2 regions of the Mesorhizobium sp. A556 genome follow, and region 1 is predicted to be linked to the other one. Evidence: riboswitches for the same ligand, from Rfam matches in the RefSeq annotation. Region 1 holds a riboswitch; the other holds the start of a gene.
The links. A riboswitch is a leader RNA that binds a small molecule or an ion and turns the genes downstream of it on or off. The one in region 1 is predicted to bind S-adenosylmethionine.
Positions count from the first base shown of each region.

Region 1 (11,962 bases):
CCTTGGTGATGAGCACGATCTGGTCGCGGTTCTTCCGCTCCTTCATCCACTTGCCGATGATCGTTTCGGACTCACCGCCCGAATGGCCCGGCACCCAGCGCGAATAGGCGTCGGCGGTGTCGATGGCGTTCAGGCCCGCACCGACGAAGCGGTCGAGCAGGTCGAACGAGGTTTTCTCGTCGGCTGTCCAGCCAAGGACGTTGCCGCCGAAAACCAGCGGGGCGATGGTGAGGTCGGTCCGACCGAGGCGGCGTTTCTGCAAGAAATCTCTCCGTTTTGGTGGCATGCAAGGCAGCGAAATGGTTCACATCTAGGTTCGGCAGGCCCGGACTCAAGGTGCCCGCAGGGGGTTTAGCAGGTGCGCGCGGCCCGGCCGTTCACGGTGGCGTGATGCGGCCGGCGACGTCCTCCAGCCAACGGTCGCGGATGCCCAGCGCCTGCAAATGCTCGATGGTGCTGAGCACATAGGCTTCGTTATGGCCAGACTGGCCGACGGCGCCGGTTACCATCGCTGCCGCGTCGGCGGCGTCGAGCGAACCGGCATATTGCTCATGCCCGCGATCGGCGACGTAGGCGGTCGCTTCCACGCTTTCTCCGCTTTCCAGGCGAAGCGGCAGGGTGCGTTCGAGATAGACACCGGTGACCTGTTCGCGCTCGCGCAGATAGGTGATGACTTCCTCGCGCGAATCACCCGCAACCCGAAAAGCCATGCCGACGCAGGAGCCGCCACGGTTGAGCCCCAGCACCAAGCCTGGCCGCGCGGGCGTGCCGCGATGCACGAAGGAATAGATGCAAAGCGCCCGGCGGTAGCCGAAAAGCCGCGCCCGCCTGGCCTCGCTATGGGCAAAACCCGGCCGCCACATCAGCGAGCCATAGCCAAAAACCCAAAAATCGCCCATATCGCCAAGCCTATTGCATAAAGCGGCGGTGTCGCGCCAAAACAAGCCGTTGTCCAGCCGGTTCGATCTAAACAGACCCTAAGTCGAGAAACGTTGTTCCAACCCCTCGAGCCCAGCGAGAAGCCCCAGCATGCCCTTGAACGACCAGAAAAAGCCGAAAAAACGCCGTTTCCTGTGGCTCGCGCTGATCGTTATCGTCTTGTTCGGCGCCTATAGCGCGGGCTGGTTCTACTATGCGGATCGCGTGCGCGGCGAAGTCGGCTCCGTCATCGCCGCCGTCAACGCCGCTGGCGCAAACGCGGATTGCGCTAATCTGACCGTCAGCGGCTATCCGCTTCGCTTTGTCGTTTCCTGCGACAACATGGCGTATGAGGACGACACCCGCAAGATCGCCGCCTCGACCGGCAGGATCGACGCGATGGCGCAACTCTTCAGGCCGCTGTCGCCGGCTGCCGACATTGTCGGCCCGCTGCGTACGTCAGCGCCCGGCATGACGCCGCTGTGGCTCGACTGGGACAAGATGCGCGTCGTTGCAAACCTTTCCCTTTCGGCGACGGCGGGCGTCTCGTTGCAGGGCGAAGGCGTATCCGGCCAGACCGATCCGCAGGACGATACCGATCCGGTTCAGTTGTTCAGCGCGGCCAAGGCCGACGCGAAGTTGCGGCCCAGCGGTCAGGACGTCAATGCGGGGTTCAGCTTCAACGATTTGCAAGTGGATGCCGAGGCCATCGACGGGCGCGTATTGCCACCGCTCGACGGGACCGGTTTCGCAACGGTGAAGAACGGGGTGGCGCTGCTGGCCTCGCAATCTCGAAGCCTGCGCGGCCAAGCGATCGACATCGTGCAACTCGACCTGTCGTCGGGCACGGCGGGCATCTCGGTTTCCGGGCCTATCTCGGTCGATGCGGACGGGCTGATCGACGCCAGCCTCATGATCAAGCTTCAGGACCCGAATGCGACGGCGACCATCCTGGCAACCGCCATTCCCGAACAGCAACGCAAAATCCAGCAGGGTTTTGCTGCGCTGTCGCTGCTGGGCAACGAACCGGCCATGCCCTTGAAGATCGTCAAAGGCAAGGCGTCGTTGGGGTTCATCCCGCTGGGACAGATCAAGCCGGTGGAGTAGGGGGTTAGGGCAGTAGGGTTGCGGAAGTCGGAACTCCCGTCAATGCTACTCCCTACTCCCTACTCCCTACTCCCTACTCCCTACTCCCTTATTTCTGCCGCCCGAAGTCCGGCGCGGCGGTATCCTGGCCGGCCTCGATGATGGAGCGGCGCACGGCGCGGGTGCGGGTGAACAGGTCGAACAGCTTGTCGCCGTCGCCCCAGCGGATCGCGCGCTGAAGCGAGGCGAGGTCTTCCGAAAAGCGCGCCAGCATTTCAAGGATCGCGTCCTTGTTGTGCAGGCATACGTCGCGCCACATGGTCGGGTCGGACGCCGCCAGGCGGGTGAAGTCGCGAAAGCCGGAAGCCGAGTATTTGATGACTTCCGACTTGGTCACCGATTGCAGGTCGTCGGCGGTGCCGACGATGTTGTAGGCGATGATGTGCGGCAGGTGCGAGACGATGGCCAGCGTCATGTCATGATGTGCGGGGTCCATCGTGTCGATATTGGCGCCGCAGCGCCGCCAGAATTCCGACAGTTTTTCCAGCGCCGCCGGGTCGGTATCGGGCAGCGGCGTGAAGATGCACCAGCGGTTTTCGAACAATTCGGCAAAGCCGGCGTCGGGGCCTGACTTTTCCGTGCCGGCCAGCGGGTGGCCGGGAATGAAATGCACCCCTTCGGGGACATAAGGTTGCATCTGCGCGATGACGGAAGCCTTGGTCGAGCCGACGTCGGTGAGGATCGCGCCCGCTTTCAGCGCCGGGGCAATCTCCCTGGCGACGGCTTCCGACGAGCCGACCGGCACCGAGACGATGACCAGATCGGCGTCGCGAACGGCTTCCGCCGCGTCCGTCGAGTAGCTGTCGCCAAGACCGAGTTCCTCGGCTCGCTTCAGGGTGTTTGCGCTGCGGGTGGAAATGGCGACATGGCCGGCCAGCCCTTCGCGGGCGATGACACGCGCCAGCGACGAGCCGATCAGGCCGATGCCGACCAGGGCGATCTTTTCAAACAGGGGTTCGGGCATTGCTTCAACTTTTCAGGAATTCCGTGAGTGCGGCGACTACGCCGCGATTGGCGTCTTCGGTTCCGACCGTCATCCGCAGCGCGTTGGGAAAACCGTAGCCGGCAACGCGCCGCAGAATATAGCCTCGAGCCGTCAGATAGCCGTCGGCGTCCGCCGCCGAATGCCGCGCCTCATCGGGGAAATGGATCAGGATGAAATTGCCGACGCTGGGCGTTATGCGCAGGCCGAGTTTCGTCAGTTCTTCCGTCAGCCAGTTCAGCCATGTCTCGTTGTGCGAAACCGTGCGCTCGACATGGGCACGGTCGCGCATGGCCGCGATGCCGGCCTCGATGGCGGTCGCGTTGACGTTGAAAGGCCCGCGAATGCGGTTGAGCGTATCAATGATGTGGGCCGGCGCATACATCCAGCCGATGCGCGCGCCGCCAAGGCCATGGATTTTCGAGAAGGTGCGGGTCATGACGACGTTTTGCGAGCCGGCCACTAGCTCGACGCCGGCCTCGTAGTCGTTGCGGCGGACATATTCGGCATAGGCCGCATCGAGCACCAAAAGCACGGTCTTCGGCAGGCCGGCATGCAGGCGGCGCACCTCCTCGAACGGCAAATAGGTGCCGGTCGGGTTGTTGGGATTGGCCAGGAAAACGATTTTTGTCCTGGGCGTTACCGCCGCCAGAATGGCGTCGACATCGGCGCGCTCGTCGGCTTCCTTGACGGATACGGGCGTTGCCCCCGCACTTTGCGTCGATATCCTGTAGACCAGAAAGCCGTGCTCGGTGAAAATCGCCTCGTCGCCGGGCGACAGATAGGCTTGCGACAACAGCCCCAGCACCTCGTCCGAACCGTTCGAGCAGATGATGTTCGCCGGGTTGAGGCCGTGAACTTCGGCAATCGCCTCACGCAGTCGCGTGGTGGACCCATCGGGATAGAATTCGAGGTGGCCGGCCACGTCGCGTGCGGCCTTGATCGCCTTGTGCGAAGCGCCCAGCGGGTTCTCGTTGGAGGAGAGCTTGTAGAGCTTTACGCCGGCAGGTGCGGCGCTCTTGCCCGGCACATAGGCCTCGATGTCCATGATACCGGCACGCGGCGTCGGGCGGTCGTTCTGGGAAGGTGCGGACATCGGGTGGTTCCGTTCAGATGATGCGGTTGCGGCATACAGGCCGCACCCGCGCTTGTCGAGAGAACCGTTGACGCACAGCGCCTGCAGTTCTAGAAGAATAGCCGTTCCGTGGTGATTTGGCCGGTCGGCTTGCAGCCACGTTAAATAACTCGCTAAATGACCGTTGCTGGCAAACTCGTTCAGACCGGTCGTGATTTCGCCGCCGGTTTTTGTTTGGAGTCTGCCAGATGCCGATCAAGATCCCCGATCAACTTCCCGCCCACGAAGTGCTTGTGCGCGAGGGCGTGTCCGTGATGGACGAGAAGACGGCGCGGCGTCAGGACATCCGCCCGCTGCAGATCGCGCTGCTAAACCTCATGCCCAACAAGATCCGCACGGAGACGCAGATCGCGCGCTTGATCGGGGCGACACCGCTTCAGGTCGAGCTGACGCTGGTGCGCATCGGCAATCACAAGGCCAAGCACACGCCCGAAGAGCACCTGATCTCCTTCTACCAGACTTGGGAGGAGGTAAAGCACCGCAAATTCGACGGCTTCATCGTCACCGGCGCGCCCATCGAGCTTTTGCCCTTCGAGGAAGTCACCTACTGGCGCGAACTCGAGCGCATCTTCGATTGGACGACCACCAACGTCCATTCCCCGTTCTTCATCTGCTGGGGGGCGATGGCGGCGGCCTGGCATTTCCACCGCATTCCGAAATACACGCTGGACAAGAAGGCCTTCGGCGTCTTCCGGCACCGCAACAATGCGCCCGCCTCGCCCTATCTTTCAGGCTTTTCAGACGATTTCGCCATTCCGGTTTCACGCTGGACGGAGGTGCGCCGCGCCGATATCCGGCCCGAGACCGGGCTCGACCTTTTGATGGAATCGGACGTGACCGGCCCCTGCCTGCTGGCCGGGGAAACCGGTAACCGGCTCTACATGTTCAACCATATCGAATACGATTCCACCTCGCTCAAGGACGAGTACGACCGCGACGTAGCCACCGGCGTAGAGGTCGAGGTTCCGCATGGATACTACCCCGACAACGATCCGTCCCGGCCGCCGCTCAACCGCTGGCGCTCGCACGCCCATCTGTTGTTCGGCAACTGGATCAACCAGGTCTATCAGACGACGTCGTTCAACTTGGAGGATGTCGGCGTACGTCCGCGGACCTGAGCGGGCGGCGGTTCCATCGCCCCGGCGCGCAGCTTGGGAGGCTTCAGGGCGGGGGCTGTGGCGTCCTTCACGATGGTCAGCGTCTTGTGGAAGAATTTTCTGTCGGGCAGCGCCCGGCCGATTGCCAGGATCGCGGTGCCTTCGAGCCGCTTTGAAAACAGCGCCAGCACACGCTTCAGCGTGTCGGTATCGAGGGTGTCGAGAACTTCGTCGATGACGACAAAGCGGGGCCGCCGCACCGCCACGGCGGCCAGCGCCAACAGGCGCTGCTCGTCCTCGTTCAGTTCGTGTTCCCAGCCCGCGCGGTCGAGCAAACCGGACAGGCGCTTGAGGCCTATCTCGGTCAGCACGGTTTCCAGCTCGGCATCGGTCGGCTTGTCGCCGCCCGCCGGCTGGCCCAGCACCTCGCGCAAATTGCCCGGCGCGAAATAGGGCGTGCGCGGGACAAGCACCGGCACTTCGCCTTTGGGCAGGCCGATGCGGCCGCCGCCCCCATGGCCACAGGCCGGCGATGGCGCGGAAGAACAGCGTCTTGCCGGCCCCCGGATCGCCGGTAAACAGGACATGCTCGCCGGCCGCGATCTCGACATGCGGTTTGGTCAGCCGCGTGCAGCCGTCCGCGGATTTGACCTCCAGGGCGTCGAACGTCATCGCATCGTTTTCGTTTTCAGCGATTTCGATGCGCTTTTCGGTGCCGTGCAGCACGTCCGTCTCGACCAGCGCCAGCCGGAAATCGGCAACGCGCATCAGTGTCGCGCGCCAGTCGGCAATGCCGCCGATATTGTTGATGAACCAGCGCAGCGAGGAATGCACCTGATTGAAAGCGCCGACCGCCATCATCAGCCCGCCGAACGAAATATCGCCGGCGAAATAGACCGGGGAGGCAACGAGGATCGGCGCAACGACCGTGATCCAGCCATAGGTGTCGGTAACCCAGGCAAGGTTGATCTGCGTGGTGTAGATGCGCCGGATGGCGCCGAGCAGCGTGGCGAGGTCGAGTTGCAGCCGTCGCTTTTCGCCGGGTTCGCCGCGGGCCAGCGCGATGGCGTCGATATGCTCGTTGGCCCGCATCATCGAGAAGCGCAAATCCGCCTCGCGGGCATAATGCTCGCTGTTTTGCTGGATCAGCGGTCGCCCGACCAGCCAGCTCAGCCATGAGGCCGAGCCGGCATAGAGCATCGCCGCCCACACCATGTAGCCGGGGATGGCCAGCGAGCGGCCGTCGAAATGGAACACGAAGCCTGAAGAGAGCGTCCACAGCACGCCGACAAAGGCGGCAAGCAGGATGAGCGACTGGAACAGGCCGACGCCGAGGCCGGTCGTCAGGTCGGCGAGGTGGCCGGCATCCTCCTGCATGCGCTGGTCCGGATTGACGCCGATGGCTCCCGCCTTGGCAACCAGGAAGGCGCGGTTGGGCCGCATCCACTGGTCGATCAGGTCGAGCGTCAGCGCCTCGCGCAGCCGCAGCCGGATCATCTGGTTCAGCCAGGTCTGGGCGACATTGAGGAAAAGCAGCCCGCCGGCTATTTCGGCAAAGACGACAAGCTGATGCAGGAAGCCGGCCAGATCGCGCCGCTGCAGCGCGTCATAGAAGGGCTGGTTCCAGCGGTTGAGCAATACTTGGCCACCGGCAATGGCCATGATGACGGCGACGATCCCGGCACAGTACAGCAGAAGCTTGCGCCGCACCGGCGAACCGGCCAGCGCCTGGCGAACCGTCGCGATCTGGTCGCGCAGGCTGCTGGCCTGCACGCTGTCCGGTGCCGCCGGGCCGGCGGGATTGTCTGCGTCCTCGTGATCCGCCATCGAAGATGTCCTTGCACCACAAGCGGTAGCCGAAGTCGGCCACGGCGCAAACAGCTATCAAACTAGCGCGCTACGGCGAAGGCGGCGGGCGATCACGAATGCGTAGGAGCGGCGGATCATACTTACTGTCGCGGGCTTGTGCGCCTGCCCATGCCGGCTACGCCCCTGCCCGTAACGCCATGCGGCGACAGCACCGGCACGAAGACGCGGCGCGACGCCCGCTGTGCGACGGGTACGCCCTGATAGAGCCGCTTCTGCGCCTCGACGATGATCACGCCCGAGAATATCGGCCACAGCCGCCGGCCCATGCGCTCCAGCAGCGCATGGAAGCGCATCAGGAAGCGGCGCTGCGACGGCGGAAACAGCAGCGCGTCGGTCCAGGCCGCCGGGGTGAAATTGGCTTCGCGCAGCAGTTCGGTCAACTGCCCACGCGAAAAGGGTCGTCCGACACCGAACGGCGTATGCTCGAAGCGCGCCCACACGCCGCGCCGGTTGGGCACGACGATGACGACGCGGCCGCCGGGCGACAGCACGCGCCAGATCTCGTTCAACGTTTCGCGCGGGTTTTCGGCATGCTCCAGCGCGTGGACCAGGAGCATCCGGTCGATCGAGGAATCGACCAGCGGTAATTCCTCGTCGAACACCAGCGCGGTCGCGATCGGTCCGCTTGCCGGCCAGACCACGGCCCCTTGCGTTGCCGGCATGAAGGCGAAGACACGTTCGGCATCGGCGCCGAACCGTTCCAGCCAGGGCAGCGCGTAGCCGAGGCCGACCAGCCTTTCGTTGGGGACGGCTGTCCACAGGGAAGAAAGCGCCATGCCGATCGAGTGCTCGGTCAGGCGTCCGAGCTGGCTGGCGTAAAAGGAGCGAAGATCGACGATGTCGGAATGCATGATACCGCCTGTTGAGAACGGCGGACGGTAGCCGCGATGCGGGGCGAGTTCAACAAAGCCTGTTGTACGGGATGACTTATGTGCCCCGGCACCCTATGTCTGCACCGTTCACAGGAGATTTTATAGATGACCATCCAGATCGACCAGTTCATGTGCCACGAGGACAATTTCGGCGTGTTGATCCATGACGCGAAAAGTGGCCAGACGGCGCTGATCGATGCGCCGCAGGAAGCGCCGGTCCTTGCCGCGATCGAGCGCACTGGCTGGATGCCGGCGATGATCCTGACCACGCATCACCATGTCGACCATGTCGAGGCCAATCTGGCGCTGAAAGATCGCTTCAAGCTGCGCATTGTTGGCCCCGAGGCGGAAAAGGCCAAGATTCCCGGCATTGACGAGACCGTCGAGCAGGGATCGGTGGTGCCGTTCGGCGACGAGAAGGTCGAGGTGATCTTTACGCCCGGCCATACGGCGGGCCACGTCTCCTACCATTTTCCGCAGTCGAAGGTGTTGTTCGCGGCCGACACGCTGTTTGCTCTGGGCTGCGGGCGGTTGCTCGAATGCCCGCCGCCGGTGATGTTCGAATCACTGAAGAAGCTGGCTGTCCTGCCGCCCGAAACGGCGGTCTATTGCGGCCATGAATACACGCTTTCCAACGCGAAGTTCGCGCTGACCATCGATCCGACCAACGAGGCGCTTCAGGCGCGGGCGAAAACGATCGAGGCGCTGCGCGCCGAAGGCAAGCCGACGCTGCCCACGACCATCGGCGAGGAACTGGCAACCAACCCGTTCCTGCGCTGGGCCGATCCGGCGATCCGCAAGAATCTAGGCATGGAAAACGCCTCGGATGCCGACGTGTTCGCCGAAATCCGCAAGCGCAAGGATAATTTCTAAGCGGGCAGGGGCTTCATGCCCCGGCTTTGCTGGCAGCGCTTGATTTGCGAAACAGCAGCGATTTCGCCGCCAGCACGGCACCCCCGGTAATGAGCACGCAGGCGGCGAGAATGCGATAGCTGGGTTCGGCAAAGCCTGCAACGATCAGCACCAGCGTCGATAACAGCGGCGCGGCGTAACTGGCCGCGCCCAGCACCTGGATGTTGCCGCGCTTGACGCCGATGTCCCAGGCATAGAACGCCGCTCCTACCGGCATCAGGCCAAGCCCCGCAACCGCAAGCCACTGGCCGGCATTTTCGGGCCACACGGTCTGCTCCAGCGCCAGGTGGCAAAGCAGCGACAGGACGGCGGTGGCCGCGCAGAACCAGGTGACGATACTGGTCGGCACCTCGGCAAAGCGGCGCGATAAAAGCGAATAGGACGCCCACAGCACCGCGCAGACGGCGGCCATCGCATAGCCGAAAACATAACGCGAATCGAAGGCGAGGCCGCCGCCCTTGGTGACGATCAGCATAGTGCCGGCCAGACCCAGCAGCGCGCCGGCGACATGGTTCCAGGCAAGTTTTTCGCCCGGCATCAGCGCCGAACCGAGCACGATCAGCAGCGGCCAGAGATAGGCGATCAGGCTTGCCTCGACCGCCGGCGCGTTGCGCAGCGCGGTAAAATAGAAGAAATGATAGCCGAACAGCCCGGCAATGCCGATGACCCACACCACCGGCGGTATTTTATCGCCGTGCCGGGCCGCCGGCATGAACAGGCGCGCGACAAGGCCGACGCCGGTGCCGAGGGTGAAGGTCAGCGCGGAAAGCTGGAACGGCGGCATGGTGCCGGACGCGTCGGTCAACAGCGCCAGCAGCGCCCACATGGCTACCGCCGAAAAGCCGATCAATGTCGCTCGCGCCATGCCTCATCCCTGGCGCATCGCGCCGCAGCCTAATTTATTGCCTCGAAACGCCGCGCGCGGACGGTGATTGGACCGATTTCCGTGCCGACCGTGGCGTAGATCGGCGCATATATGCCGGTTTGGCCGATCGGCGCAAACGTCACCTTGATGCGGCTTTTCTTGCGGAGGAATTCCAGCGCCTTGCGGCCCTTGCGATAACCGGACATCGGCTCGAAATTAAGCCGGCAGGTGACCGTCGGTCCCTCATAGCCCTCCACGGCTATCGAGCCTTTCTCGACAAAAGCGAGGTTGAGGTTGGCGCGCATTTCGCCGTCATACAATTTCACCGTGCGGCCGCATACCTTGTCGGGGCTGTCGGCGCGGATGACGGTGGCGGCGATCGGGTCGGCGACGCCGGCGAGGTCGCCCGCGTCGAGCGGCAGCCAGTCCGTTCCTCGCTTTTTCGGCGGCGGCAGCACCTTGGTGGAGGCGACCTTGCCCCCGGCAAAGCGGATATCGATCAGCGATACTTTCTTGCCCGACGTATAGTCGGCCCGGAACGTGTCCGGTTCTAGCCCGTCGCCGCGCAGGCTGCCCGACGTCGAGATCGTGCCGTGCGTGTCGTCGAAGATGCGGGCGAGGCCGGCGCTGGAAACGCTGCCGTGGATCGCATAGGTCTCGTTTTCGTAGCGGCTGTCGAAACTTGCCCTTGCCACCGACAGGCCGAGATAGGACACGGTGTAGTCGCCGCGAAACGCCTGTCCTTGCGCGGCATTGCCTGACGAGGGGACGCCGGGCGCGCCGATGGCGGCGAGCGTGATCACAAGCGCGGCGGCAAAGGAGGGGAGGGGATTGCGCATGGGCAGGGATGATCCAAGTAGATACGGAAAGCGTCCCTCTTTCCTGTTAGGCTTGTTGCTTGTCGTGCAATTCCGGCGTTTATATGGAATGACGGTTGGAAGCTTGCGCTTGACGTTCGGCTGAAATCCACTTATGGAACGCCAACTTTTCCATATGGTCGTCCCATCGAGACCGCGTGCAAGCCAGCGCGGTTTCTACGGTTTGGGCGACAAGAACTGAAGGTAGCACCCATGTCCCGCACCTGCGAACTCACGGCCAAGTCGGTCATGTCCGGCAACAATGTGAGCCACGCCAACAACAAAACCCGGCGCCGGTTCCTGCCGAACCTCGTCAATGTGACGCTGATCTCGGAAGCGCTGAACCAGAACGTGCGCCTGCGCGTTTCGGCGGCGGCGCTGCGCTCGGTCGAGCATCGCGGCGGCCTCGACGCGTTTCTGGCCAAGGCCGACGCGAAGGTGTTGTCGCAGCGCGCGCGCCTGTTGAAGAAGCAGATCGCCAAGAAGATGGCCGATCAGCCGGCTGCTCAGCCGGCTGCTTAAAGTTTCAAGGCGGGGGACAACCGTCTAGAAGCGTGATCCTTTCGGCATTGCGCTTCGCTGGTTCCATTACCCAGGATAAAAAAATGCCTTTTCTCTCCCGATATTTGCCGTTCGTTCTGGCCATGGCGCTTGTCGTCGTGGCGTCGAACATTCTCGTACAGTTTCCGATGCAGGGCACGATCGGCGGCCTGTCGCTGGCCGACATCCTGACCTGGGGCGCGTTCACCTATCCCTTTTCCTTCCTGGTCACGGACCTTGCCAATCGCCGCTACGGCCCGGCCGTGGCGCGAAAAATCGTGTTCGTCGGCTTCATGACGGCAATCGTCTGTTCGATCGTGGTGCCGCCGCTTCTGTTTCGCCATGGCCTGATCGAGTTCGAGACGGCGGCCGACCGGCTGGTACGTATCGCTGCCGCTTCGGGCTGCGCCTTCCTCATCGCCCAGCTTCTCGACGTCACCGTGTTCAACCGCCTGCGCCGGCAAAGCTGGTGGCGCGCGCCCGTTGTCGGCACGCTGACCGGCTCGGTCTTCGATACGATGGTCTTTTTCACCATCGCTTTCTCCGGCGCGTTCGCCTTTGCCGGCCCCAACGACGCCTTTGCGCTGGAGACGGCGCCGCTGATGGGCGTGTTCCCGGTCGAGGCCATGCGTTGGCTGTCCTGGGCGGTGGGCGACCTCTCGGTCAAGCTGATCATCGCCGTGTTCGCGCTGATCCCCTACCGGCTGATTGTCCTGCGCTGGACCCGGCACGCGGTTGCCGCGTGATCCCCTGGGTGCAACTCGATGCC
Region 1 covers NZ_JBTMXA010000003.1:282,968-294,929, reverse strand. The annotation lists gene ACX3P0_RS09925 (aldo/keto reductase) at 1-262, opposite strand, end outside; gene ACX3P0_RS09920 (gamma-glutamylcyclotransferase) at 378-899, opposite strand; gene ACX3P0_RS09915 (DUF2125 domain-containing protein) at 1,030-2,025, shown strand; gene ACX3P0_RS09910 (prephenate/arogenate dehydrogenase family protein) at 2,114-3,028, opposite strand; gene hisC (histidinol-phosphate transaminase) at 3,033-4,142, opposite strand; SAM riboswitch at 4,241-4,318, shown strand; gene metA (homoserine O-acetyltransferase MetA) at 4,370-5,299, shown strand; partial or broken gene ACX3P0_RS09895 (ABC transporter ATP-binding protein/permease) at 5,248-7,105, opposite strand; gene ACX3P0_RS09890 (class I SAM-dependent methyltransferase) at 7,228-7,998, opposite strand; gene gloB (hydroxyacylglutathione hydrolase) at 8,125-8,892, shown strand; gene yddG (aromatic amino acid exporter YddG) at 8,906-9,796, opposite strand; gene ACX3P0_RS09875 (DUF3108 domain-containing protein) at 9,826-10,635, opposite strand; gene rpmB (50S ribosomal protein L28) at 10,867-11,175, shown strand; gene ACX3P0_RS09865 (queuosine precursor transporter) at 11,259-11,939, shown strand; gene ACX3P0_RS09860 (polyamine aminopropyltransferase) at 11,936-11,962, shown strand, end outside.

Region 2 (11,962 bases), on a different contig from region 1:
GGTGCTGGCCTTCGCCTTCGAGGCGAGCCTGCTGGTTGGTCAAAGCCAGGAAACAGCGACCACCAAGAAGCTCGCTTCATGGGCCGCCATCCTGGCGGTGCCGACCGCCTTCGCCGGCATCTACGGCATGAACTTCACCGACATGCCGGAACTCAAGATGACCTATGGCTATCCCGTCGTCCTGGCATCGATCGCCGCGATCTGCTGTTTTCTCTACTGGCGGTTCCGCAAGAATGGCTGGTTGTGAAGGGAGCGAGATAGCGAATAGCGAGTAGAACAAGGACTTGCACCGTGCGGTGCAGGATTCGTTCTATTCGCTATTCCCTTACCTGCTGCGGCGACGCTCCGAGGCCGGCTGGAACGCCAGGCGGGCATGATAGTTGCAATAGGGTCCGGTTTCGGCGGCGTCGTTGCCGCAGAAATGGAAGTCCTCTGAAAGCGGGTCGCCATTCGGCCATTTGCATGTCCGCTCGGTAAGCTCGACCAGGGTCAAATGCCGGGAAATCGGAACGACGACGTTCTCCGCCACCGGCCGGATGAAGCTGCGTGCCATGGGTTCGGCGTCGAACTGCGTCTGCAGCGCGGTCGCGCCGACCGAAGTGGTCACATGGCGCGCGGTGCTGGCTGCGCGTGAAACCGATTTGGTAGCGCCCGCACCCTGCTGCGCCGGCTTCTTCTGGCGCGTGGGCGCGGCGGTTGTGCGGCCGCGGCCCGAAAGCTTCAACCGATGTACCTTGCCGATCACCGCATTGCGGCTGACGCCGCCCAACTGAGCCGCAATCTGACTGGCGCTGAGGCCTTCGGCCCACAGCTTTGTCAAAAGTTCTACGCGTTCGTCAGTCCAGTTCATGCGACTGCACTCCTGTTAAGCGTACGGGGGCATGAATCCTTTCTCGACCCGGTTTTCACCGGGCAGGCACCACATATACCTAGTGATGGGGTCCGCCGCACGAAATCTAGTTATTTCTCGACTACAACTACCTTATGGGTGGACTCTGTGACAAGAGTCCCAACGGCAACACGAATCGGTTTTTTCGGTTTTCCCCAACTTGCCGGTTCGCTGTTGGACGAGATCGCCGCAAGGCCGACCTTTCCGACCTTTTCGTTGACTTGGAGGCCGAAAAACGGGATAAGCCGCAAAGGCCGCCGCGTGGGCGGCTTTTTGATTTTTCGGTTCCGGAGACGGATATAATGAGCGGTTCGCCGATTTTCGAGACCTTTGCTCGGGCGCCTTTGGCATTCGACCATGGCGAAGGGTGCTGGCTGGTCACCACGGATGGCGAGCGATACCTCGATTTCGCCGCCGGCATCGCGGTGAATTCGCTTGGACACGCCCATCCGCATCTGGTCGCCGCCTTGACCGCGCAGGCGGCCAAGCTGTGGCATGTCTCCAATCTTTACGAAATTCCGGAACAGACCCGTCTGGCCGAGCGGCTTGTCGATGCGACCTTTGCCGATAAGGTGTTTTTCACCAATTCGGGCGCCGAGGCGCTTGAATGCGCGATCAAGACGGCGCGCCGCTATCATTACGTGTCGGGCCATCCGGAGCGTTTCCGCACCATCACCTTCGAAGGCGCTTTCCATGGCCGCACGCTGGCGACCATCGCCGCCGGCGGTCAGGAAAAATACCTCGAAGGGTACGGGCCTAAGGTCGACGGTTTCGACCAGGTTCCGTTCGACGACATCGAGGCCGTCGTAAAGGCGATCACGCCGGAGACCGCCGCCATCCTGATCGAGCCGGTGCAGGGCGAGGGCGGCCTTCGCGCCGTTCCGACGCCGACATTGAAGCGGCTTCGCGAATTGTGCGACGAGCACGGCCTGTTGCTGATCTTCGACGAAGTGCAATGCGGCGTCGGCCGCACCGGCAAACTGTTCGCGCATGAATGGGCGTGCGTGACCCCGGACCTGATGGCTATCGCCAAGGGCATTGGCGGCGGCTTTCCCATGGGTGCCTGCCTTGCCACCGAGGAAGCCGCAAGCGGCATGACCGCCGGCGTCCACGGCACCACTTTCGGCGGCAATCCGTTGGCCATGGCCGTCGGCAATGCCGTGCTCGACGTGGTGCTGGAAGACGGCTTTCTCGAAGAAGTGCAGCGCAAGGCGCTGTTGATGAAGCAGGGTCTGGCCGCCGTGGCCGATGAATTCCCGAGCGTCATCGAAGGTATTCGGGGTTCCGGCTTGATGCTCGGCCTGAAATGCGTCCTGCCGAACAAGGACGTGAACACGGCGTTGCGCAGCCAGCATCTGCTGGCCGTTCCGGCCGGCGACAACGTCATCCGCCTGCTGCCGCCGCTCACCGTCACCGATGCGGAAATCCACGAGGCGCTGGCCCGTATCCGCGCCGGCGCCGCGAGCATGGCCGAACACGCCGCCAGCATGGCCGAACGCGCCGCCGTCGCCGCCAAGTAACGGAATTCCTTGATGACCCTTCGCCATTTTACCGATCTTTCCACCGTTTCGGAAAGCGATCTGCGCGCCATGTTGAACGATGCGGTTGCGCGCAAAACCCGTCTCAAGGCTGGCGAGCGGTCGAAGCCGCTCGAGGGCAAGGTGCTGGCGATGGTCTTCGACAAGCCTTCGACGCGCACGCGCGTTTCCTTCGATGTCGGCATGCGCCAGCTCGGCGGCGAGACGATCATGCTGACGGGTACGGAAATGCAGCTTGGCCGTTCCGAAACCATCGCCGACACGGCCAAGGTCCTGTCGCGTTATGTCGATGCGATCATGATCCGCACCACGTCGCACGACCGGATGGTCGAACTGACCGAAAACGCTACCGTTCCTGTCATCAACGGCCTGACCGACGATACGCATCCCTGCCAGATCATGGCTGACGTGCTGACTTTCGAGGAGCATCGCGGCCCGGTTGCCGGCAAGACCTTTGCCTGGACCGGCGACGGTAATAATGTGCTGCATTCGCTGCTGGAAGCTTCGGCCCGACTGCGGTTCAACCTGAACATCGCCGTACCCAATGGCAGCGAGCCGGAACAGAAGTTCGTCGACTGGTCCCAAGCGAATGGCGGCGTGGTTCGCTTTTTCCGCTCGGCCGAGGAAGCGGTCGACGGGGCGGACTGCGTCGTCACCGACAGCTGGGTGTCGATGGGCCAGGAGCATCGGGCGCGCGGCAACAACGTCTTCCTGCCCTATCAGGTCAATGCGGCGCTGATGGCGAAAGCCAATCCGGATGCGCTGTTCATGCACTGCCTGCCGGCGCATAGGGGTGAGGAAGTGACCGACGAGGTCATGGACGGCCCGCAATCGGTAGTGTTCGACGAGGCGGAAAACCGCCTCCACGCGCAAAAGGCCGTGCTTGCGTGGTGCCTTCGCGCTTGAATCGCGGCCGCACGGTGCCTATCTGCGGCCCATCACCGCAAAAATGGGCCGATGGAGCCGTGCTGTTGCAAGAACAGCCGGGCTGGCGGCCGGAGACGTGCCATGCTGGAAGCCATTCAAGTGACTGAACACGGACCCAAACTCGGCGAATTCGGCTATGCCGGCGACGACCATGTCGTACCGTTCGAGGTCGATTCGCTCGATGCGCGCGGCCGCGCCGTGCAGTTGGGCGAAATGCTCGACGGAATCCTTTCGCGCCACGACTATCCCGAGCCGGTTGCCCGCCTTTTGGCGGAGGCCTGCGTGCTGGCCGTCCTGCTCGGCACATCGTTGAAATTCCAGGGCAAGTTCATCCTGCAGACCCGTACCGACGGGCCGGTCGACATGCTTGTCGCGGATTTTTCCACGCCGCATGCGCTGCGCGCCTATGCCCGCTACGATGCGGATAGGCTGGAAGCGTTGATGGCGGTTGGCGAAAGTTCGCAGCAGACGCTGCTCGGCAACGGCGTTCTGGCGCTGACTGTCGACCAGGGCGAGCACACGCAGCGCTATCAGGGCATCGTCGCGCTCGACGGCGTGACGCTGGAGGCGGCGGCGCGCACCTATTTCCGCCAGTCGGAACAGATACCGACCGACCTGAAACTGTCGGTGGCGAAGCTGGTGGTGCCGGGCGCGCGCGAACAGTGGCGCGCGGGCGGCATGCTGGTGCAGTTCCTGCCGGAATCGACGGAGCGGATGCGGCTACCGGACCTGCCCGGTGGCGATGGCGATGAAACCTCCGTTCATGCGGATAACGCCTGGCTGGAAGTGCAGGCGCTGCTCGCGACGGTCGAGCCGACCGAACTGATCGACCCGACCGTCGGTACGGAGCGATTGCTCTATCGCCTGTTCCACGAGCATGGCGTGCGCGCCTTCGATGGCGTCCGCGTCGCCGACCAGTGCTCCTGCTCGAGGGACAAGATCCAGGGCATCCTCCAGGGATTTTCCGCCGAGGAAATCAAGGAAAGCACGCGCGACGGCAAGATCGAGGTGGCGTGCGAATTCTGTTCGACGGAGTATGAATTCGATCCGTCCGAGTTCGACGCGAAGTAAATTCTCTTCTCCCCCGGAACCGGGGGAGAAGCTCAGTTCACCGTTCTTTTCGAGTCCGGCAGGTCGAGCGAGAAGGCGGGGATGTCGATGTCGAACGTCTCGCCTTTGCCGTCGTGCATCGTATAGCGCCCGACCATGATGCCGGACGGGGTGGCTAGCGGGCAGCCGGACGAGTATTGATAGCTGTCGCCGGGGTTCAATTCGGGTTGTTCGCCGACGACGCCTTCGCCCCTTACCTCCTCGACCCGGCCCGTGCCGTCGGTGATGCGCCAGTAGCGCGACAGCAACTGCACGGGGCTGTCCGATTGGTTGTCGATGGTGACCCGATAACCCCAGACATAGTGGCCCTCCGAGGGATCGGAACGATCCTCCAGATAGAACGGCTCGACCTGTACCTCGATGCCACGGGTCGTCGCGCTGTACAGGTTTCGGCGGCTCACACCTTTGCTCTTTTCGCCAAAGCGGTCATCGTTCTCCGTTTTCTTGTTCGAGCATGATCTTGTCCGAAAACCGGTTTCCGCTTTTCAGGGTCATGCTCTGGCAAGCGCCTGGTCGATGTCCTCCAGCAGATCGTCGACGTCTTCCAATCCGATGGAGAACCGCAGCGTGCCGTCGCCGATGCCGAGTTCGGCGCGCGCCTCGTCGGTCAGGTTTTTGTGCGTCGTCGTTGCCGGATGCGTAATCAGGCTCTTGGCGTCGCCGAGATTGTTGGAAATCAGCACGATGTCGAGTGCGTTCTGGAAGGCGAAGGCGGCCTGCTTGCCGCCCTTGATGTCGAGGCAGATCAGCGTCGAACCGCCGGCCATCTGCTTTTTGACGATCTCCGCCTGCGGATGGTCGGCGCGCCCCGGATAGATGACGCGCGCGATTTCCGGCCGCTCGGCGAGGAAATCCGCGATCCTGCCGGCGCTCTGCGTCTGGTGCGCGACGCGGATCGGCAACGTTTCCAGCCCCTTCAGCAGCGTCCAGGCGTTGAACGGCGACAGGCTCGGGCCGGTGTGGCGGAAATAATTGTGCAGGTTCTCGTCGATCCAGTCCTTGTCGGACAGGATGATGCCGCCAAGGCAGCGGCCTTGCCCGTCAATGTGCTTGGTTGCCGAATAGACGACGACATGCGCGCCGAGTTTCAGCGGCCGCTGCTGCAGGGGCGTGGCGAACACGTTGTCGACCACCAGCCGCGCGCCGACCGATCGCGCCAGCGAAGCGACCGCCGCGATATCGACCACTTCCAGCGTCGGGTTGGTCGGGCTTTCCAGGAAGAACAGCTTCGTGTTGGGCCGAACCGCCTGTTCCCAGTTGGCGATGTCCTTGCCGTCGACCAGTGTCGCTTCGATGCCGTATTTCGGCGCCAGCGTTTCGACGATCCAGCGGCAGGAGCCGAAGACCGCGCGCGCCGCCAGAATGTGATCGCCGGCATTCAGGCCGCACAGGACCGCTGCCGCAACGGCTGCCATGCCGGACGCGGTGGCGCGGGCGTCTTCGGCCCCTTCCAGCGCGCACATGCGCTTTTCGAACATATCCACGGTCGGGTTGGCGTAGCGCGAATAGATGAAGCCGGGTTCCTCGCCCTTGAAGCGCGCTTCGGCGGCCTCGGCGGTCGGATAGACATAGCCTTGGGTGAGGAAAATCGCTTCGGACATTTCGCCGAACTGCGAGCGAAGCGTGCCCGAATGCACGAGTTGGGTGGCCGGCTTCCAGTTACGCTTATTTTCGATGGTCATGGGCGTGCCTTAAAAACAAAAAACCGGTCGCGAAAATCGCCACCGGTCCATGCTGCCTCGCGGCCGACGGTCCCTTAGCGACTTGTTTAACGTGGCTGCAAGCCGACCGGCCAAATCACCACGGGATAACGCCCTTTATTCCTCGCTTTTGCTTGCGTCAACCGCCCCGCTTATTAAGAAATTTGGGGGAACTATGACATCTGGGCCAGACTGCGGAGTGGACCTTTGCGCAAGACAGGCATTCTTCCCGACCAGGACATCGCGGCGCTGTTCGCAACGGGCGCGCTTAAGAGCGAGCGTCCGCTTGACGGCGACCAGATTCAGCCGGCAAGCCTCGACTTGCGGCTGGGCAAAAAAGCCTGGCGCGTGCGTGCCTCCTTCCTGCCCGGCCCTAATCATACCGTCGCCGACAAGCTCGACCGGCTCAAGCTGCACGAGATCGATCTGAGCGAGGGATCGGTGCTGGAAACCGGCTGCGTCTATATCGTGCCGCTGATGGAAAGCCTGGCGCTGCCGGCGGAGATTTCCGCTTCGGCCAATCCGAAAAGCTCGACTGGCCGCCTCGACATCTTCACCCGCGTCATGACCGACCACGGCCACGAGTTCGACAAGATAGCCGCCGGCTATCATGGCCCGCTCTATCTGGAAGTCAGCCCGCGCACGTTTCCCATCGTCGCCCGCGCCGGTTCGCGGCTGTCGCAAATCCGGTTTCGCACCGGTAACGCGCTGCTGTCGGAAGCCGAGTTGAATGAACTGCACCGCACTGAGATGCTGGTCGCCACCGAACCGCCGAACATTTCCGGCGGCGGCATCGCGCTGTCTATCGATCTTGCCGGCGACGAGAACGGGCTGGTCGGCTATCGCGGCAAGCACTACACGGGGCTTGTCGACGTCGACAAGCGGGCGGCTCACGACGTCGTCGATTTCTGGGAGCCGCTCTACAAACGCCGCGACGGCGAACTGGTGCTCGACCCCGACGAATTCTACATCCTCGTCAGCCGCGAGGCGGTGCATGTGCCGCCGCTCTACGCCGCCGAGATGACGCCTTTCGATCCGCTGGTCGGTGAATTTCGCGTCCATTATGCCGGCTTTTTCGATCCGGGCTTCGGCCATTCGGCTGCCGGAGGCACCGGCAGCCGCGCCGTGCTGGAAGTGCGCAGCCATGAAGTGCCGTTCATCCTCGACCACGGCCAGATCGTCGGCCGGCTGGTCTACGAGCACATGCTGGTCCGACCGAAGGCGCTCTATGGCACCGATCTAGGCTCCAACTATCAGGCGCAGGGCCTGAAATTGTCCAAGCATTTCCGGGCCGCTGGCTGAGAGCCCGTTTGGAAACTCTACCCAGCCGGACATCTGACGCAATTTTCTGCGCTTCCGGTGCTCACGTACTGTAGTACGCTCCGCTCCGGTTCTCGAAAATCACGCCATATGCCCCGGCTGGGCGAGTTATCAAACAGACTCTGAGGTTAGAGCACCTTTACCGCGACGTTCGTCGGCGCTTCGATCTCGATCGGGTTGCGCAGCGGCAGGCCGAAATCCTTTGCCTCGATCTCGAACATGTCGTCGGCTCTGGTGGCGATGCCGTCGGCGAAGGACAGCGTTGCGGTGCCGAACATATGCACATGCACGTCGCCCGGCTGGCGGAAGGCCGAATATTTGAAGTGATGGTATTCGAGATTGGCGATCGAGTGTGACATGTTCGTCTCGCCCGACAGGAAGGGCTTTTCCCAAAACACCTCGCCGTCGCGGATGATACGTGAGGTACCGCGAATGTCGGCAGGCAGGTTGCCGACAAGGATTTCCGGCCCGAAGGACGCGTTGCGCAGCTTGGAATGGGCCAGATAAAGGTAGTTCACCCGTTCGGTGACGTGATCGGAAAACTCGTTCGAGAGCGTGAAACCGACGCGGAAGGGTTGGCCGTCGTCGCCGATGATATAGATTCCGGCGATCTCCGGTTCTTCACCCGCGTCGGCGGCAAAGGCCGGCGAGACGAGCGGCGCGCCCGGCGCTACCGCCATGGTGCCGTTGCCCTTGTAGAACCATTCCGGCTGCACGCCGGGCGAACCGTTGGCCGGCTTGCCGCCTTCGAGGCCCATGCGGAACATCTTCATGGAATCGGTCAGTTGCTCGTCGCCCTCGGCGCTAAGCTTCTTGTGCATGCTGTCGCGGGTCGCCGCCGACCCAAGGTGCGTCAGCCCGGTGCCGGTGAGATGCAGGTGCGCCGGGTCCGGATGGTTGATCGGCGAGAGCAGCCAGCCTTTTTTGTAGGCGCTTTCGAGGTCGACGGTCTCGCCCAGGCCCTTGCGCTCGATCAGCACTGCCAGGCCAAGGCCAGTGCGTGCCGCTTCCAGCGCCAGCGAATAGACGCTGCGCGCGCCGTTGACGATGCGCGCCTTGCCGCCTTCGCGCGCGGCGACCCGGATCGTTTCGCTCTCGTCGAGAATCTGGGATATCAGCATGGCGGCTCTTTCTCTCCATAGTCGCGGGTCGCGCGGCAATCGTTGCCCTGCACGGCGCGCGAAGCTCGCGCCATGATAGGCTGTTCATGTGGAGCGCCCTTGCTCCGTTCGGGGTTATGGGACCGGTGGCTCCCGGCTTAATTCTTGTTCTTGTTGTAGACGTCGAAGACGACCGCACCGAGCAGCACCAGCCCCTTGATGACCTGCTGCCAGTCGATGTTGACGCCCATGATCGACATGCCGTTGTTCATCACGCCCATGATGAACGCGCCGATGACAGCGCCCGCGACCTGACCCGCGCCGCCGGCCATCGAGGCTCCGCCGATGAACACGGCCGCGATCACGTCGAGTTCGAAGCCGAGGCCGGCCTTCGGCGTCGCCGTATTGAGGCGCGCGGCGAAGATCAGGCCGGCAAGTGCGGAGAGCACGCCCATGATGATGAACACGTAGAAGGTCAGCCGCTCGGTCTTGATGCCGGACAGCGCCGCCGCCTTGACGTTCCCGCCCATGGCGTAGATGCGCCGGCCGATGGTCATGCGCTTGGTCAGGAACACGAACAGTGCGATCAGGATGCCCATGACGATCAGCACGTTGGGCAATCCCTTGTAGGACGCCATCATGGTGATGAGGAACAGGATCACGCCCGAGATGATGACGTTCTTGACGACGAACAACGCGAACGGCTCGGCCTCGTAGCCATGGCTCTCGCGGTTGCGTCGGCTCTTCAGCGCGAAATAGAGCATGGCGGCGACGATCGCGATGCCGATCACCAGCGTCGTTGCATGCAGCTTGGTGGCGCCGAGCGTGATTGGGCCGATGACATCGGGGATGAAGCCGGCTGAGAGCAACTGGAATTCGCGCGGGAACGGCCCGACCGACATGCCGCCCAGAAGCCACAGCGCCAGCCCCTTGAACACCAGCATGCCGGCCAGCGTGACGATGAAGGAGGGTATCTTCAGATAGGCGATCCAGTAGCCCTGGCTAGCGCCGATGACGCCGCCGGCGATCAGGCAGATCAGCCCGGCCAGGAACGGGTTCATGTGGTATTGCACCATCAAGACGGCAGCGATCGCGCCGACGAAGCCGGACACCGAACCGACCGAAAGGTCGATATGCCCGGCGACGATGACCAAAAGCATCCCCAGCGCCATGATGATGATGTAGCTGTTTTGCAGCACGATGTTGGTGAGGTTCACCGGCTTGAACAAGACGCCATTGGTGAAATATTGGAAGAACAGCATGATCAGGATCAGCGCGATCACCAGCCCGTAGTCGCGCAAATTTTCCTTGAGCGCGGTCATGGCGGAAGCGCGCGCGTTGCGTTCGGCGTTTGGAAGGGTGTCGGTGCTCATGATGCTGCCTTTGCTTCCGCGTGGACGATTGCCCGCATGATCTTTTCCTGCGACGCTTCCTTGGCCGCCATCTCGCCGACGATGCGGCCCTCGTTCATGACGTAGATGCGGTCGCAGATGCCGAGCAGTTCGGGCATTTCGGACGAGATGACGAGGACGCCTTTGCCCTCGTCCGCCAGCCGATTGATGATGGTGTAGATCTCGTATTTCGCGCCGACATCGATGCCGCGTGTCGGCTCGTCGAGGATCAGCATGTCGGGGCTGGAAAACAGCCACTTCGACAACACCACCTTCTGCTGGTTGCCGCCGGAAAGGTTGCCGGTGATCTGATAGACGCTGGACGAGCGGATGTTGGTCTTCTTGCGATAGTCGTTGGCGGCGTTGAGTTCGCGCATGTCGTCAAGCACGCCGGCCTTCGATACGGCCTTCAGGTTGGCGATGGTGATGTTGTGCTTGATATGGTCGATGAGGTTGAGGCCGAAAGTCTTGCGGTCCTCGGTCGCATAGGCGATGCCGTGGGCGACGGCGCGGTCAACGCTGGACGTATCGATCTTCTTGCCGTGCAGGAACACGTCGCCGCTGATGCCCTGGCCGTAGCTTCTGCCGAAGACGCTCATGGCGAACTCGGTGCGGCCGGCCCCCATCAGGCCGGCGATGCCGACGACTTCGCCCTTGCGAACGGAAAGGTTGACGCCCTTCACCACTTGGCGGTCGGCATGTTGCGGATGATGGACGACCCAGTTCTTCACCTCGAAGATGGTCTCGCCGATGTTTGGCGTACGCGCCGGAAAACGGTCGTCGAGCGAGCGGCCGACCATCGAGGTGATGATGCGCGCTTCGCTGATGTCGTGCGGATCGAGCGTCTCGATGGTCTTGCCGTCGCGCAGGATGGTGATGCGGTCGGCGACCTTGTCGATCTCGTTCAGCTTGTGGGAAATCAGGATCGAGGCGATGCCCTTCTGCTTGAAGTCGACCAGCAGCGACAACAGCGCGTCGCTGTCCTTTTCGCTCAAGGAGGCGGTCGGCTCGTCGAGGATCAAGAGCTTGACCTCTTTCGACAGCGCCTTGGCGATTTCGACCAGTTGCTGCTTGCCGACGCCGATATTGGTGATGAGCGTGTCGGGGTCTTCCTTGAGGCCGACGCGGGCGAGAAGCTTGGATGCGCGCGAGCGCACCAGGTTCCAGTCGATGATGCCGTTATGCGCCTGCTCGTTGCCGAGGAAGATGTTTTCGGCAATCGACAGCAACGGCACCAGCGCCAGTTCCTGGTGGATGATGACGATGCCGACCTTCTCGCTGTCATGGATGCCGCCGAACCGGCATTCCTGGCCGAGAAAGCGAATGTCGCCGGAATAGGCGCCGTGCGGATAGACGCCGGAAAGCACCTTCATCAGCGTGGATTTGCCGGCGCCGTTCTCGCCGACGATGGCGTGTATCTCACCCTCCCGGACATCCAGATTGACGTCCTGAAGAGCCTTGACGCCAGGAAAGGTCTTGGTGATGCCGCGCATCTCCAGAATGGTCTTTTCCATTGCGGAAATCCATTTTTGCCAGAGCGTCCCGACTTCACCCAGATGGTGCGCGAAACCGGCCGGATCGAACTCGGCAGATGATACAGAAGGGAAGCGGGATTGAAAGGGGTTCCGCCAAGGCGAAACCCCTCCAGACGGTTGCTTACTGCAGGTCTTCGGCCTTGACGTAGCCCGAGTCGACCACTTTTTCCTTGTAGTTCGACTTGTCGACTTCATACGGGGTCAGAAGCACCGACGGCACCACCTTGACGCCGTTGTTGTAGGTCTTGGTGTCGTTGACCTGCGAAGGCTCCTTGCCCTGCATGACTTCGTCGACGAGGCCGGCTGTCACCTTGGCAAGCTCGCGGGTGTCCTTGTAGACGGTCGAGTACTGCTCGCCGGCAATGATCGCCTTGATCGAGGGAACTTCCGCGTCCTGGCCGGAAATGATCGGCCATGGCTGGTCGGCGGTGCCGTAGCCGACGCCGCGCAGC
Region 2 covers NZ_JBTMXA010000015.1:63,775-75,736, reverse strand. The annotation lists gene ACX3P0_RS21895 (magnesium and cobalt transport protein CorA) at 1-247, shown strand, start outside; gene ACX3P0_RS21890 (GcrA family cell cycle regulator) at 326-850, opposite strand; gene ACX3P0_RS21885 (acetylornithine transaminase) at 1,192-2,409, shown strand; gene argF (ornithine carbamoyltransferase) at 2,422-3,333, shown strand; gene ACX3P0_RS21875 (Hsp33 family molecular chaperone) at 3,436-4,425, shown strand; gene apaG (Co2+/Mg2+ efflux protein ApaG) at 4,458-4,850, opposite strand; gene ACX3P0_RS21865 (O-succinylhomoserine sulfhydrylase) at 4,956-6,146, opposite strand; SAM riboswitch at 6,201-6,278, opposite strand; gene ACX3P0_RS21860 (2'-deoxycytidine 5'-triphosphate deaminase) at 6,372-7,466, shown strand; gene araD1 (AraD1 family protein) at 7,613-8,605, opposite strand; gene mmsB (multiple monosaccharide ABC transporter permease) at 8,743-9,906, opposite strand; gene mmsA (multiple monosaccharide ABC transporter ATP-binding protein) at 9,954-11,489, opposite strand; gene chvE (multiple monosaccharide ABC transporter substrate-binding protein) at 11,632-11,962, opposite strand, start outside.
Region 2: it holds a riboswitch for S-adenosylmethionine, as region 1 does, so the genes downstream of both, ACX3P0_RS21865 (O-succinylhomoserine sulfhydrylase) here and metA (homoserine O-acetyltransferase MetA) in region 1, are expected to answer to the same signal.